One region of the Noviherbaspirillum album genome, then DNA from elsewhere that is predicted to be linked to it. Evidence: predicted binding sites of a transcription regulator. Region 1 holds the regulator's gene; the other holds the start of a gene.
What was found. The regulator LexA, encoded in region 1, represses DNA repair genes until DNA is damaged. The targets are predictions, from matches to a motif close to ACTGTATNNNNATACAGT.

Region 1 (7,461 bases):
AGCACGGACTGTTCTGCTTCGATGGAATGAGGGGGGATGCGAAGCGCATCCAGCTGGGGATCAGTGCGGGTATTCATGGCGCGCATTATACCTTCTCGTCCAATACGGAAATACGCGTGGCACCGGAATTTCAGTTCCGTGACACAAATTTGTTGCATGTGGTGAATTGGCTAACCGAATGAAAGCCGCACGACAAGAAGCCTGGGACGAGCCCCGGAAATATTATGTTCGTTTAATTCAAAATCTTTCGGCAAGGGCAATAACGGTATCGGCGGCGTGGACGACATCCGGTTCCATATACCGTTATACCCTCTTTCAGGCGCCGTCAGCAGGCGGCATCGACGCGTCAAGCGTGGTAGTGCCAATTGCTAACGGCTCCGCCCGATAGGGCACGTTTTTCAAGCACAATAAAAAAAGCCAGCTTGCGCTGGCTTTTTGCACTGGTACTACTGAACTCAGACTTGCTGCTCGCCCACGATAGAAACAGTGATCTCGGCAACGACATCGGTGTGCAGTGCAACCGAAATCGGATGCTCGCCAACGACCTTCAGCGGACCTTGCGGCATGCGGATCTGAGCCTTCTCGACCGGGAAGCCCTGCTTGGTTACCGCGGCTGCGATATCGGCGTTAGTCACCGAACCGAACAGGCGGCCGTCAACGCCGGCTTTCTGGGAGATCTGAACAGTGGAGCCATTGAGCTTCTCGCCCTGTGCCTGCGCAGCTGCCAGCTTTTCAGCCGCAGCCTTCTCGAGGTCAGCACGCTTGGCTTCGAATTCGGCAACTGCTGTCGATGTGGCGCGACGGGCCTTGCGCTGGGGGATCAGGAAGTTACGTGCATAACCATCCTTGACCTTCACTACTTCACCGAGGTCGCCGAGATTAACGACTTTTTCCAACAGAATAACTTGCATTTCTTTCTCCTATTCTCAGTCGTCAATTAAGCGTTGTGCAGGTCGGTGTACGGCAGCAGTGCCAGATAACGTGCGCGCTTGATTGCGGTGTCGACCTGACGCTGATAGTGCGCCTTGGTGCCGGTCAGACGTGCCGGCATGATCTTGCCGTTTTCCTGGACGAAGTCCTTCAGGGTGTCGACGTCCTTGTAATCTACCTGTTCAACGCCGGCGGCGGTGAAGCGGCAGAATTTCTTGCGCTTGAACAGCGGGTTCTGCTGTTGGCGCTTTTGCTTGAGTTTGCTCTTGTCGAATTTTTTACCGAATGCCATGGTTGGCTCCTGTACTGTATCTAGTGATCTGGTGAATAAGTCTCGAATTCCGTCACATGGAAGACGAGACTTTTGCTGTTGCGGTTCTTGCGCGCGAGGAATCCGGTGAACGTGTACATGACGCCCAATTCAGCCTGATTGAACCGGCCGGAAATTTCTCCGGCCGCGACGGCGATCATCTCGAATTCAATCTGGCGAGGGATACCTGCCTCAATCTGCTCCGACACATGCATCAGCTTGGCTGAAACGATCGGTATGCCTGCCGGGGTGTAACGCATTACTTCGCGTTCGGCAATCGAGGCAATCAGACGAAACTGGTTCACACTCCCCTGCTGACGCAATTACGCCGCAGTTGCCTCGGAACGCTGGCTCTTGGCAGCATCTTCCTTCTGCACAGCCTTCATCATCGGGGACGGGGAAGTCTCGGCCTTCTTCATCTTGACGGTCAGGTGACGCAGGACGGCATCATTGAACTTGAAGCTGGTTTCAATTTCAGCCAGCGTCTCGCCGTCGCACTCGATATTCATGCAGACGTAATGCGCCTTGGCCAGTTTCTCGATCATGTAAGCCATTTGACGGCGGCCCCAGTCCTCAACGCGATGCACCTTGCCGTTGCGGGCGCTCACGATACCTTTGTAGCGCTCGATCATCGCAGGCACTTGCTCGCTCTGATCCGGATGGACGATAAAAACGATTTCATAATGACGCATGTAATCTCCTTATGGACGGATTAAACAATCGCCCACCCCGGCGTCAAGACGGGTGTGGGAAGAGGAAAGCCCGCTATGATAACCCGCCCTCAATAAAAGCTCAATACTTTCAGGGACTTATTCCGCCCGGTTTGCCTTATCCCGTGCTACGGTCAAAAGCCGCTTGCAATTGGACAAAAGCTGTATAAAAATACAGGCTGTCTATATCAACAGGGCTCTTCTCTCGCGAGACGCGTTCATTTCCTGGGCCGGAACCATGCTCAAACTCACTGCACGCCAGGAGCAAATCCTGAACCTCATCCGCGAAGCCATCGACAATACCGGCTTCCCTCCCACCCGCGCTGAAATCGCAAGCGAACTCGGCTTCAAGTCGGCCAATGCCGCGGAAGAACATTTGCAGGCACTCGCTCGCAAAGGCGCGATTGAAATTTCGCCAGGCACCTCCCGCGGCATCCGGCTGCTCGACATGAACGGCAACGGCACCGTCCGCTTCGGCGGCCACCAGCTGTCCTTGCCGCATCCATCGCTGATGCAGTTGAACTTGCCGCTGATCGGACGCGTCGCGGCCGGTTCGCCGATTCTTGCGAACGAACATGTCGAAGCCAATTATCGCGTCGACCCTTCATTGTTCTCCGCGAAGCCCGACTATCTCCTCAAGGTCAGGGGCTTGTCGATGCGGGACATAGGCATTCTTGACGGCGACCTGCTTGCAGTCAAGAAATCCGACACAGCGAAGAACGGCCAGATCGTCGTCGCCCGCCTCGGCGATGAAGTGACTGTCAAGCGTTACAAAAAAACAGGTTCGCTGATCGAACTGTTACCCGAAAATCCCGATTTCGAACCGATACGGGTTGATTCCGGTGATGAAAGCTTTGCCCTTGAAGGCCTGGCGGTCGGCTTGCTGCGCTCCTGGCACTGATTTACCGCATCAGGCCACGCTGAATCGGCGCGAAGTATTGAATATGCAAAGACTGTTCAATGCTTCGTTTTCGCAAGAATCTGGCGAGCAATGCCTCTGAGGATATTGACCTCTTCCGTTTCCAGTTGCGTCCGCGAAAATAAGCGACGCAGCCTGGGCATCAGCTTCTTAGGATTCTCCGGATCCAGGAATTCTATGGCGACCAAGGCTTTTTCTAGATGGTCATACATGCCATCTATCTGCGTCACGCCGGCCGCCTCCCCTTGAAATCCGATGGGCGAGGCACCAATTTCATTGCCGGTTTCAGCAACCCTCGCCTCATAGGCGAGAATCTGTACGGCTTGCGCAAGGTTCAATGAGGAATATGCCGGGTTGGCCGGAATATTGATCAATGCGTTGCAGCGCTCGATGATCTCGTTTGGCAAGCCGTAGCGCTCGCTTCCGAACACCAGTGCAGCATTCAGCAAAGGATCGCCAGCCAGGGTCGCGGCAAGCGACCTTGGCGTTGCCACCGGCGGAGAAAACTCCCGCAGGCGAGCGGTCAATGCAGCCGCGAAGTTGCAGCCATCGATGGCTTCCTCGAATGAACCGACCACGCGCGCCTTTTCCAGCACATCCTGTGCTCCACTGGCGAATGCGAGCGCTTCTTCCTGTGTGGTCGCGTCGGTGAACCGCGGGTTCACCAGAACCAGCTCCGAAAATCCCATTGTTTTCATTGCACGCGCGACCGCGCCGATATTGCCGGGATGACTTGTTTCGACAAGCACGAAGCGTAGCCGGGGAAAAACAGAAGTATTGGTTTGTGGCTGGTTCATTTAGAATAGCGGGATTGCGCGGCACGAAATCAGGTCTCCGATGCCGCATTGCTCATTAATATTATTTGATGCGGTTCCGAACGCGGTTGGCGTGGGAGCCGCAATTTTAACGGAACCTCTATGCATCCCATGCTGAATACGGCGGTCAAGGCCGCCCGTCGCGCCGCCTCGATTATCAATCGCGCAACTTTCGATCTCGATCGTATCCAGGTTACAGAGAAAAGGCACAACGACTTTGTGACCGAAGTGGACCAGGCCGCCGAGCAGGCGATCATCGACGTTCTGAAAACAGCATATCCCGACCACGCAATCCTTGCCGAAGAGTCCGGCGCATCGAGCAATCTCCATGACGAGAATGAAAATGTCTGGATCATCGATCCCCTCGACGGCACCACCAATTTCATCCACGGCTTTCCGCAATACTGCGTTTCGATCGCCTTGCAGCAGCGCGGCCAGATTACCCAGGCGGTCATCTTCGATCCGACTCGCAACGATCTCTTTACGGCCACCAAGGGCGCCGGGGCCTATCTGAATGAAAAGCGCATCCGTGTTGCACGTCGCGACAAGATGGCCGATGCCCTGATCGGTACTGGCTTCCCGTTCCGCGACATGGCGGGCCTGGACGAATACCTGAAGATGTTCAAGGTCATGACCGAAAAATGCGCAGGGCTTCGCCGCCCGGGCGCGGCCGCACTCGACCTGGCCTATGTCGCCGCCGGACGGCTTGACGGCTTCTTCGAGAAAGGACTGCAGACCTGGGACATGGCGGCCGGCTCGCTGCTGGTCACCGAAGCCGGCGGCATCGTCGGCAATTTTTCCGGCGATTCCGATTACCTTTACAAGGGCAATGTCATCGCCGGCAGCCCCAAGGTGTTTGCGCAGATGGTCAACCTGCTGTCGCCATTCGCCAAATAAGTTTTTCTCTTCAATGTGGACGGGTCGGGCGTGTCTTCACATGACACCTGCCCGAGTCGGGTGCGCAGTATTCCGCAGGCCTTACCCCCTGCCGCGCCGCTGATACAGCCTCGACACATTTCCACCGATAGCCTGTCTTCGGGCGTGATACCCGAACAGGCACCTTCTTGTGAGTTTCAATGTCTTTTTCCGAACTTGGCCTAGCCAGTGAAATCGTCCGCGCCGTTACCGAACAAGGCTACAGCGCCCCGACACCGATTCAGGCCCAGGCCATCCCTGCAGTATTGTGCGGCGGCGACCTGCTGGCCGGAGCCCAGACCGGCACCGGCAAGACCGCCGGCTTCACGCTGCCCCTGCTGCAACGCCTGTCCTCCACCCTCCCGAAGACCCCCGGCACCAGGCCGGTCCGCGCCCTCGTTCTTACACCGACGCGGGAGCTTGCCGCGCAGGTCGAGGACAGCGTGCGCACCTACGGCAAGTACCTCAAGCTGAAGTCCGCGGTCATCTTCGGCGGCGTCAATGTCAATCCGCAGATCAAGACGCTGGCCAACGGCGTCGACATCCTGGTGGCGACGCCGGGGCGCCTGCTCGACCATCTGCAGCAAGGCACCGTCAATCTCTCGCACGTTGAGATTCTGGTTCTCGATGAAGCGGACCGGATGCTGGACATGGGTTTCATCCGCGACATCCGCCGCATCCTGGCGATCTTGCCGAAGCAGCGCCAGAACCTGCTGTTCTCGGCCACTTTCTCGGACGAGATCAAGGCATTGGCCGACAGCCTGCTGAATTCGCCGGCAATGATCGAAGTGGCGCGGCGCAACTCCACCGTCGAAGTCATCAGCCAGAAAATCCACCCGGTGGACCGCAACCGCAAGCATCCGCTGCTGGCGCACCTGATCAAGTCGAACGACTGGACGCAGGTCCTGGTCTTCACCCGCACCAAGCATGGCGCGAACAAGCTCGTCGAACAGCTCGGCAAGGATGGCATCACCGGCATGGCCATCCACGGCAACAAGAGCCAGGCGGCCCGTACGCGTGCCCTGAGCGAATTCAAGGACGGCAGCCTGCAGGTGCTGGTTGCGACCGATATCGCGGCGCGCGGCATTGACATCGACCAGTTGCCGCACGTGGTCAATTATGACCTGCCCAACGTGCCGGAAGACTATGTGCACCGGATCGGTCGTACCGGCCGTGCCGGCGCAACAGGCGAGGCGGTATCCCTGGTCTGCGTCGATGAGCACGACATGCTCAAGGGCATTGAAAAGCTGATCAAGCGTTCGCTGCCGCAGGAGGTCATCCCCGGGTTCGAGCCCGATCCCAATGCCCGCCCGCAGCCGATTCAGTTGCGCAGCAATACTCCGCCAGCACGTGGCGGCAACGGCAATGGCGGCAGGCGCCAGGGCAATCCGGCAGGCAAGCAGGAGCGTCAGCACGCTGCGCCGCAACCCGCAGCCTCGAAGCCGCCCCACAAGAATCCGCCAAAAACCGGGGCGTTGCTGGCTGCGCCTTCATCAGCGAGACGGCCCGCCGGAAAAGCGCCGGCGGCCAAAACCCCTGCGCCGCAGCGCACTGGCGGCCGTGGCCGCTAAGATGAATCGGGCCCGGCATCCGGAATAGCGGAGCGGGGCTCGGCCATCGCCCATGCAGTCATGTCCCTCGCAAAAGCATTCCCCTTGAATGCTTCTTTGATTCAGGGCCGCTCCCGGCATTAAAATGGCAGATTATTGTTTGCCTGAAAAGAAAGACTGGAATGGCTTTTGTTTCTGCTTCCGCCGCAGATACCGGATCACCCGCCCGTATCGATGACATGCTGGAGAAACATACCCCCATGATGCAGCAGTATCTGCGCATCAAGGCGGATTATCCGAACACCCTGGTGTTCTACCGCATGGGCGATTTCTACGAGCTGTTCTTCGACGATGCGGAACGATCCGCGCGCATGCTGGGCATCACGCTCACCCAGCGCGGATCATCCAACGGCAATCCGATCAAGATGGCGGGAGTGCCCTTTCATTCAGTGGACCAGTATCTGGCCAAGCTGATCAAGCTCGGCGAGTCGGTCGCGATCTGCGAACAGATCGGCGATCCTGCGACCAGCAAGGGGCCTGTGGAGCGCAAAGTCGTGCGCGTCATCACGCCAGGCACCCTAACCGACTCCGACCTGCTGCCGGAGAAATCCGAGCGGCCACTGCTGGCAGTGTTCACGCAAAGCCAGCGCAAGACCGTCACCGTCGGCCTGGCATGGCTTTCAATGGCCAGCGGCGCGTTGAAGCTGATGGAATTCGCCGGCGACAGCCGGGCATTCGAAACAAGGCTCAAGCAGGAGCTGGAACGCATCGCCCCCGCCGAGATCCTGCTCGCCGACCAGGCGGAACTGATGCATCTCCAATCCGGCTCGGGCAAGTTCACGTCCGTGCCGGCATGGCACTTCGACGCGGCAAGCGGAAAAAAGGCATTGCAGGACCAGCTGGGTGTGTCCACGCTGACCGGCTTCGGCGCCGAGCATTTCAGCGCCGCCGTCGGCGCCGCAGGCGCCCTGCTCCGCTACGCGCAATCCACCCAAGGCAAGGGGCTGCAGCATGTACGCACGCTGGCTGTCGAGGCCGAGAACGAGTACATCGGCCTCGATGCCGCAACGCGCAGGAACCTGGAGCTCACGGAAACTTTGCGCGGCCAGGACGACAGCTCGTCGCCCACGCTGTTTTCCATGCTCGACCACTGCCGCACCGCGATGGGATCGCGCATGCTGCGCCACTGGCTGCACCATGCGCGACGTGATCAGGACGTGGCGCGCTCGAGGCACGCGGCGATCAATGCATTGATGCGCGCCGATGCGTCGTCGGGTTTGTCAGCCACGCTGGCAGCAGTGCCAGATGTCGA
Region 2 (7,461 bases), on a different contig from region 1:
CTGACGATCTGCACCGACAGCTGCTCCGCCGTGAAAGGCGATTCGACATCGACGCATACCGTCGTTGCGGGCATGCCGAGCATGTCGCTGTAGAAGTACCATGGGCTCAGCGTGGCGGAGAACAGCGTGGTGGTGCGGCTTGCGGCAAAGCGCGCATCGAGGAACGGCGCGGGAATGATATTGCGCAGACAGAGCACGGCATTGCCAGTGGAACCTGAGGCGGCGCCGTTGTTAGGAGAGGTTTTCGAGATATCAAACAGCGAGTGCTTGCCGAATGCTTCGAGCAGGCGGGAAAAATGCAGCGCATCGAAATAGAAGCGCTGCAGCGCCTGGTCGACGGTTGCCGGATGCTCGATGAAATATTCGGTAATCTCGGTAATCGCCTGCTGCAGCGCGGTAGAGAATTTTTCCGGCACATCGGCATGGACCTCGTACGGCAGAGTCTGCTCCTTGTGCATTGCATTCCATTGCCGGTTGAGCCGGTCCAGCGGTTTCTGCAATATGCCGGGCGCGGTCCTGCGCAATTGCCGCAGCGCCGCCTGGTCGAGTTCGGCGCTGTACATCTTGCGGGCCCGTTCGACCAGGTTATGCGCTTCATCCACCAGCACGCCGACCTGCCACTGGTTGGCCAGCGTCATGCCATGCAGCATCGCCGATGCGTCGAAATAATAGTTGTAGTCACCCACCACGACGTCGGACCAGCGTGCGAGATCCTGCGCCAGGTAGTACGGGCAGACCTGGTGCTCGGCAGCAACGTCGCGCACGCGATGCTTGTCGAGAAACTTCACCTCGACCGCGGCTTGGCGCGCCGCTGGCAAACGATCGTAAAAGCCCTGCGCAAGCGGACAGGACTCGCCATGGCAGGCCTTGTCCGGATGCTCGCATGCCTTGTCGCGCGCGGTGAGTTCCAGAATGCGCAGCGGCAGCGTTGGAGCCGAATTGCCGATGCGTTCGAGAGCCTCGAGCGCCAGGCCGCGGCCCGAGGTTTTCGCTGCCAGGTAGAAGATCTTGTCGAGCTTTTGCGAAGGGCAGGCTTTCAGCATGGGGAACAGGGTACCTACCGTCTTGCCGATGCCGGTGGGTGCCTGGACCATCAAGCAGCGTCCATTCGACGCAGCCCGATATACCGCTTCCGCAAGCTGCCGCTGCCCGGGCCGGAAGCTGGAATGCGGAAATGCCAGGCCGGTCAGGGCCGCGTCCCGCTGCGACCGATGTTCCAGTTCCCGTTGTGCCCATTCCAGGAAGCATTCGCACTGCTGTTCGAAGAAACGGCGCAGGTCCGCCTCCGTGTGCCGCTCGGCGAGCATGGTTTCCTTCTGGCTGCCGATATCGAAGTACACGAGCGCCAGCTCCACTTCCTGCAGGCTGCGTGCCTGGCATAGCAGCCAGCCATAAATCTTCAGCTGCGCCCAGTGCAGCGCGCGATGATTGGCCGGCAAGCGATCGAGATCGCCTCGGTGCGTCTTGACCTCTTCCAATCGGTTGTGGGCCGGGTCGTAGCCGTCGGCGCGTCCTCGCACCAGGAGGTGCTTGTACTCGCCGCTGAGCGTGATTTCGCATTCGTAGCCGGCCGGCCTTCGGCCCGCCACCACCGCATGTCCAGCGATGCCTTCCTGTGCGGTCGGCGCGGGCGTGAAGCGCAGGTCGAGGTCGCCGCGCTTGGCGGTGAACTCGGTCATGGCGCGCACCGCCACGGCGTACTTCAACAGCTTGCCTCCTGCCATCGCACATAACAGACCGTGACCGGCATGTCATGCTGGGCGCAAAACTCAAGCCACCGCACCTGGTTGTCCTGCAGCCGGTCGCCCGGACCTTTCACTTCGATCATGCGATAGCGCTTGTCCTGAGGCCAGAACTGGATCAGGTCGGGAAAACCGTTGCGGTTGGAACGGACGTCGGCGAGGATGCGCCGGAACCACTTCTTCAGATGTGCGGGCGGAATGCAGTCGAGCGCCTGCTCCACCAGTGCCGGCGTGATGGCGCCCCAGGCGACGAACGGCGACTGGATATAGGCCTTGGCTTCCAGGTTGGCGAGGATGGTCTGCCGGTATGCGCCGCTGTCCAGCTGGGCCAGGCATTGCTCGAACTGGTCTTCGCGGCGGCGATGGAAGTCCGGCGCCGTCAGGTCGGCCGGGCCGCTGTGAAATGGATGAAAGAAGGCTCCGGGCACGGGATGGAAGATCGCTTGCCAGCATAGAAGACCGAACAGCGAATTGATCAGCGTATTCTCGACATAGTAGGCGGGTGCCGCCTCGGAACTCAGATGGGTTCGCACCACGTGTTCGACATGGATATCCAGTTCCGGCTGCGGAAGAACCAGGGCTATGCTGTCGACAGGGCTGGCTTTCGCACGAGCGGTTTTTGCGGTGAGCCCGAGCTTGCGCCGCAGCCGCGGAAGTATGCGCAGCAGCTGCTGATGTTCCGCATCGTCTTCCGGATGTTCCGCGGCTTCAAGCGCCAACGCGTGCGCGCCGTCGAATTGCTCCAGGCGTTCCATGACCCGGATCGCGCGGATTCGGGCGCCGCCATAGCTGCAGCGAATATAAATTTCCAGTGCCTCTGCCAGCATGCCGCTCTTCTCGCATTGCTGCGCGATCCGATACAGCAGTTTTGCCCGGCGTCCTTCCAGCCAAGCATTCTCGAATGGCTGCGCCGGCACTGCCTGCAGAATGTCGGCGAGCGGTTCTCCGTCGTGAAAACGCTGCCGGCAGCTGTGCAGATGGAGGTAATGATCGATATCGTCGCGCGCGCGAAAGGCCATCGACGCCGACGACAGCGGCACCTGTTCGTACCTGAAGATGCCGAGATCGGCGAGCACGAACTCGGTCCAGTCTTGCCTGAGGTTGCCGAAGAACATCAGGCGAAACCTGTCGCACATGTCTCCGATCAGCAAGCGGTACACACGCTCGTCAAGCGCTCTACACCACTCGCCGAGCGGCTTTTCATCGGCATGCTTCTCGCGCAGCAATTCCAGCTGCTCGGCCTTGCGCGCATTGGCCTTGATGTCCTTGAACACGCATGCGAGCTCAGGTTTGGTCAGCACTGCGAACACCACATCGATCGACAAAGGCGGATCGCCTTGCACCCAGCCCTGTTCGAGCAAGGGGGCGGCAGCGGTTCGAATGCAGCCTATTTCGTCATAGTGCAGTTTTGACAGGCGGAAAAGATCTCCCTTGCGCATGATCATCCGCACCAGCAGAGCCTGCGAAGCCTGCGGCAAGCCTTGAAAGGCTTGGATGAAAGCTCGCTCTCCGGCATTCATCAGCGCGCAGTACTGGCGGTCGATCCATTCCACGACGCGGTGGAAGTTGTCGAGATAGTACAGCGGGTTGTCGAGAGTCCTGTTCATCCTGAAACTGCCCATGCGGCATCGGCCAATGCATTCCCTGGAATACGCATGTCATGTTTCGGCATCGTTCTCCAGAAGAAGATCGATTGGTTGCCGAGGACAGCGTCCGAGTGAGATTTCACTGTATGCATATACATAGCAATTATGCGAGGGTGCAGACGCATCCGCAATACAAGAAAGGCAAGCTCCATGCAAACAGATTGCCCCCGGCGTCTGGTGCCGACTTCGATTCGTCCCGCGTCTCAGCCTGCCTCATTCCTCAATGTTAAAGTAGTGAAAGTTGCAATCGCCGCCTTGAAGGCTGAACTTGCCCCTGCCTCTACATGCCAGACAAGCAAGAGTCATCAAGTTTCGGGCGGGCCGCTATCCGTTACCGGCATCGATCGCCGATAGCGCGCATCGGGCAAAAGTTTTGTCATGGTTCTTTTTAATAATCCGTTGGTCACTTCGATCCGAAAAACAAGATGAGCAACCGCTTCCTCAATCTCTATTCTCACGGCTTTGCCCGTGTCGCGGTCGGCATCCCCGTCTGCAAGGTCGCCGATCCCGCCTACAACGCCGAGCGCACGCTCGAACTCGCACGCAAGGCCGCCGAGGCGGGCGCGGCGCTGGTCGTGTTTCCCGAACTTGGCCTGTCCGCCTATACCTGCGATGACCTGTTTCACCAGTCCGCGCTGCTTGAGGCTTGCAAGACCGCGCTGGCGTCCATCGTCGACGAATCCCGGAAGCTGCCGCTGGCGATGGTGGTCGGCATGCCGCTTCGGGTGGATCATCTGCTGTTCAATTGCGCAGTGGTGGTTGCCAATGGCCGCATCCTCGGGGTGGTGCCGAAAAGCTATCTGCCCAACTACGGGGAATTCTATGAGGCCCGGCAGTTCAATGCAGCCGACTCGGCGACCTCGGAGCGCATCGTGCTGCTGGGGCAGGACGTGCCGTTCAGTCCGACCACATTGTTTGCCGCCGACAATCTTCCACTGCTGCGCTTTCATGTCGAAATCTGCGAAGACCTATGGGTGCCGATTCCGCCGTCGTCTTTCGCCACGCTGGCCGGCGCCACGGTGCTGGTCAACCTGTCCGCTTCCAATATAGTCGTGGGCAAGTCCGGCTATCGCCATCAACTGGTTGCACAGCAGTCGGCGCGCTGCCTGTCCGCCTACCTGTACACGTCGGCGGGCAAGGGCGAGTCGTCGACCGATCTGGCTTGGGACGGGCAGGCGCTGATTTACGAAAACGGTTCGCTGCTGGCGGAGTCCGAGCGCTTTTCCGACGATTCGCACCTGATCTATGCCGACGTCGACCTGGAGCGCCTGTCGCGCGAACGGATGCGCGCCACCACTTTCGGCGACTCGGTGCGTCGCCACCGGGACGAGGTCAACCGGTTCGAAACGGTTTCCTACTCGGTCGATCTGCCGTTCGATCGCATACTGCCGCTCGAACGCGCTGTCGAACGTTTCCCTTACGTGCCCTCCGACCAGAAGCGGCGCGACGAGCGCTGCGCCGAGGTCTACAACATCCAGGTGCAGGCGCTGGTGCAGCGGCTGTCCGCCTCAGGCATCAAGAAGGTGGTGATCGGCGTATCGGGAGGGCTCGACTCGACGCATGCGCTACTGGTCTGCGCAAAGGCGATGGACCGGCTGGGCTTGCCGCGCACCAATATCCTCGGCATCACCATGCCGGGCTTTGCCACTAGCGACCGTACGCTGAAGCAGGCGCGCGAGCTGATGGAAGTCGTCGGCTGTTCGGCAAGTGAAGTCGACATCCGCCCCAGCTGCCTGCAAATGCTCAAGGATATTGGGCATCCGTATGCGGAAGGCCAGGAAGACTACGACGTGACTTTCGAAAACGTGCAGGCCGGCGAACGAACCAGCCACCTGTTCCGCATCGCCAATTTCCACGGCGGCATCGTGATCGGCACCGGCGACCTGAGCGAACTCGCGCTGGGCTGGTGCACCTACGGCGTGGGCGACCAGATGTCGCATTACAACGTCAATGCCAGCGTGCCGAAAACCCTGATTTCTCATCTCGTGCGCTGGGTGGCCGAAACCGGACAGATCGGTGAAACCGGCAGCGACGTCCTCCACCATGTGCTCGATACCGAGATTAGCCCGGAACTAGTGCCCGGCAAGTCGAAAAATCGCCCGGAGCAAAAGACCGAGAGCGTGATCGGGCCTTACGAGCTGCAGGATTTCAACCTGTATTACACGCTGCGCTTCGGCTTCTCGCCTTCGAAGGTGGCGTTCCTGTCGCTGGCCGCCTGGAGCGACAGGAACGCCGGAAACTGGCCCGAAGGACCGCATGTGGCGCGCAACGAATACGACCTTGCCGCCATCAAGCACAATCTCGGCATCTTCCTGTACCGCTTCTTCAAGCTGAGCCAGTTCAAGCGCACCTGCATGCCGAACGGGCCGAAAGTCGGTTCCGGAGGTTCATTGTCGCCGCGCGGCGACTGGCGCGCGCCCAGCGATTCGGAAGCGACCGTGTGGATGGAGGATCTGAAGAGGATTCCGGATCGGGCGGCCGGATAAATCAAGCCGCAATCGCAATTGTCACCGCCTCCGCTTCATGTTCGGAGCGCGGTTCGTCCACGACAGCCAGCCCTAGCCAGATCCTGCAGGCCGCTTGCGCAAGCATCTGTTGCAGAAGGCGGCATACGGTTGCGGAAGCCGATGTCTGCGCGTGCGCGCTGTGCATTTCGATGCCCCGCTTCATCGGCGGCAAGGATTCGGCGGGCTGCAGGCTCAGGAGACGCATAAGGGCATGACTGTCGCCGGCGCGGAATGCATCGACGCATCGTCTTGCGAGCTCCCGGCCGTCGGCCGCCAGCAGGTGGTCCCGGCCCGCGTGCCGGCCGAGGCGCTGCTTCGCCCGGCTCGCGATCTGGCGGCAGTTCTGCACGCTCTTGCCGGTCAGCGCGGCGATTTCCTCGAAGTCGAATTCGAAACCCTCCCGCAGCGCCAGCACCTTTCTTTCATCTTCCGTCAGCAGGCTAAACAATAGCCGGAAGCCGTCCGCCAGTTCGGTTGTCAAGGCCGGATCGCTTTCCCTCTCCGCCTTGCCATCGCCCGCCCAGGCGGGACCAGCGATACCAGCGCGGCCATCGGAATTAATCACAGCGGGCGGCGAGATTCCTTGGCGTTCGTTTTTTCTCATGCGGTCTATCGCAATGCGGGTAGTCACGGTGGTCAGCCATGCTTCGGGCGTGCGCAGATCGGCCGCATGCTGTTCCCGCCAGCGGATGAAGGCTTCCTGCACCACATCCTCGGCTTCCGCCCGGTCCCGGAGAATGCGGCCGGCATGTCCGAGCAGGCGCTGGCGAAATGCCAGGAAGACTTGCAGCTTCCGCTCATCGGTTTCAAATGGCTTATCCATCATTGTTTGCTCCGGGAATGCGTGGAAAGTATTGGCGCAAGAACCAGCTTATTGCAGATTCTCCATTCCGTGGAAAATCAGCAAGCCGCGCGTCCATGTGGAGATGACGCGCAGGCGCCCGGAAATGTGACATCCGTTGTGAAAAATAAATTTGTCATGCGTGCGGGCGTTCCGGCGTCATGCCAGATGAAAGACCGGATTCATTTTCCAAGCTGACCAAGGAGCCTCACATGCATGACATTCCATTTCCCCGGCAATCGATCGGCCTGATCCCGACCGTCATCGAGACCACAGGCAGGGGCGAGCGCGCATTCGACATCTACTCCCGCCTGTTGAAGGAGCGCATCATTTTTCTCGTCGGTCCGGTGACCGAGCAGACCGCCAATATCGTCATTGCCCAGCTATTGTTTCTCGAATCGGAAAACCCGGAGAAGGAGATCTCGCTATACATCAATTCTCCGGGTGGCTCCGTGTATGCCGGCCTTGCGATCGACGACACCATGCAGTTCATCAAGCCGGATGTCTCAACGCTGTGCACCGGTTTCGCCGCAAGCATGGGCGCGCATCTGCTGGCCGCCGGGGCGAAAGGGAAGCGCTTTTCCCTGCCGAATTCCAGGATCATGATCCACCAGCCATCCGGCGGCTCGCAAGGCACCGCATCTGATATCGAGATCCAGGCCAGGGAAGTGCTCTATCTGCGCGAGCGCCTCAACGGCATGCTGGCCGAGCGCAGCGGGCAATCG

Region 2: RY831_RS23015 (VRR-NUC domain-containing protein) is a predicted target of LexA. The motif match lies at 3,470-3,487, and genes of this name have one in related genera.

The regions. Positions count from the first base shown of each region.
Region 1 covers NZ_JAWIIV010000029.1:57,600-65,060, reverse strand. The annotation lists gene RY831_RS24955 (replicative DNA helicase) at 1-77, opposite strand, end outside; gene rplI (50S ribosomal protein L9) at 456-911, opposite strand; gene rpsR (30S ribosomal protein S18) at 938-1,222, opposite strand; gene priB (primosomal replication protein N) at 1,243-1,545, opposite strand; gene rpsF (30S ribosomal protein S6) at 1,564-1,932, opposite strand; gene lexA (transcriptional repressor LexA) at 2,189-2,851, shown strand; gene RY831_RS24925 (RNA methyltransferase) at 2,908-3,666, opposite strand; gene RY831_RS24920 (inositol monophosphatase family protein) at 3,787-4,581, shown strand; gene RY831_RS24915 (DEAD/DEAH box helicase) at 4,761-6,170, shown strand; gene mutS (DNA mismatch repair protein MutS) at 6,332-7,461, shown strand, end outside.
Region 2 covers NZ_JAWIIV010000025.1:3,827-11,287, forward strand. The annotation lists gene RY831_RS23010 (helicase C-terminal domain-containing protein) at 1-1,679, opposite strand, end outside; gene RY831_RS23015 (VRR-NUC domain-containing protein) at 1,703-3,349, opposite strand; gene RY831_RS23020 (NAD(+) synthase) at 3,814-5,874, shown strand; gene RY831_RS23025 (sigma-70 family RNA polymerase sigma factor) at 5,876-6,721, opposite strand; gene clpP (ATP-dependent Clp endopeptidase proteolytic subunit ClpP) at 6,949-7,461, shown strand, end outside.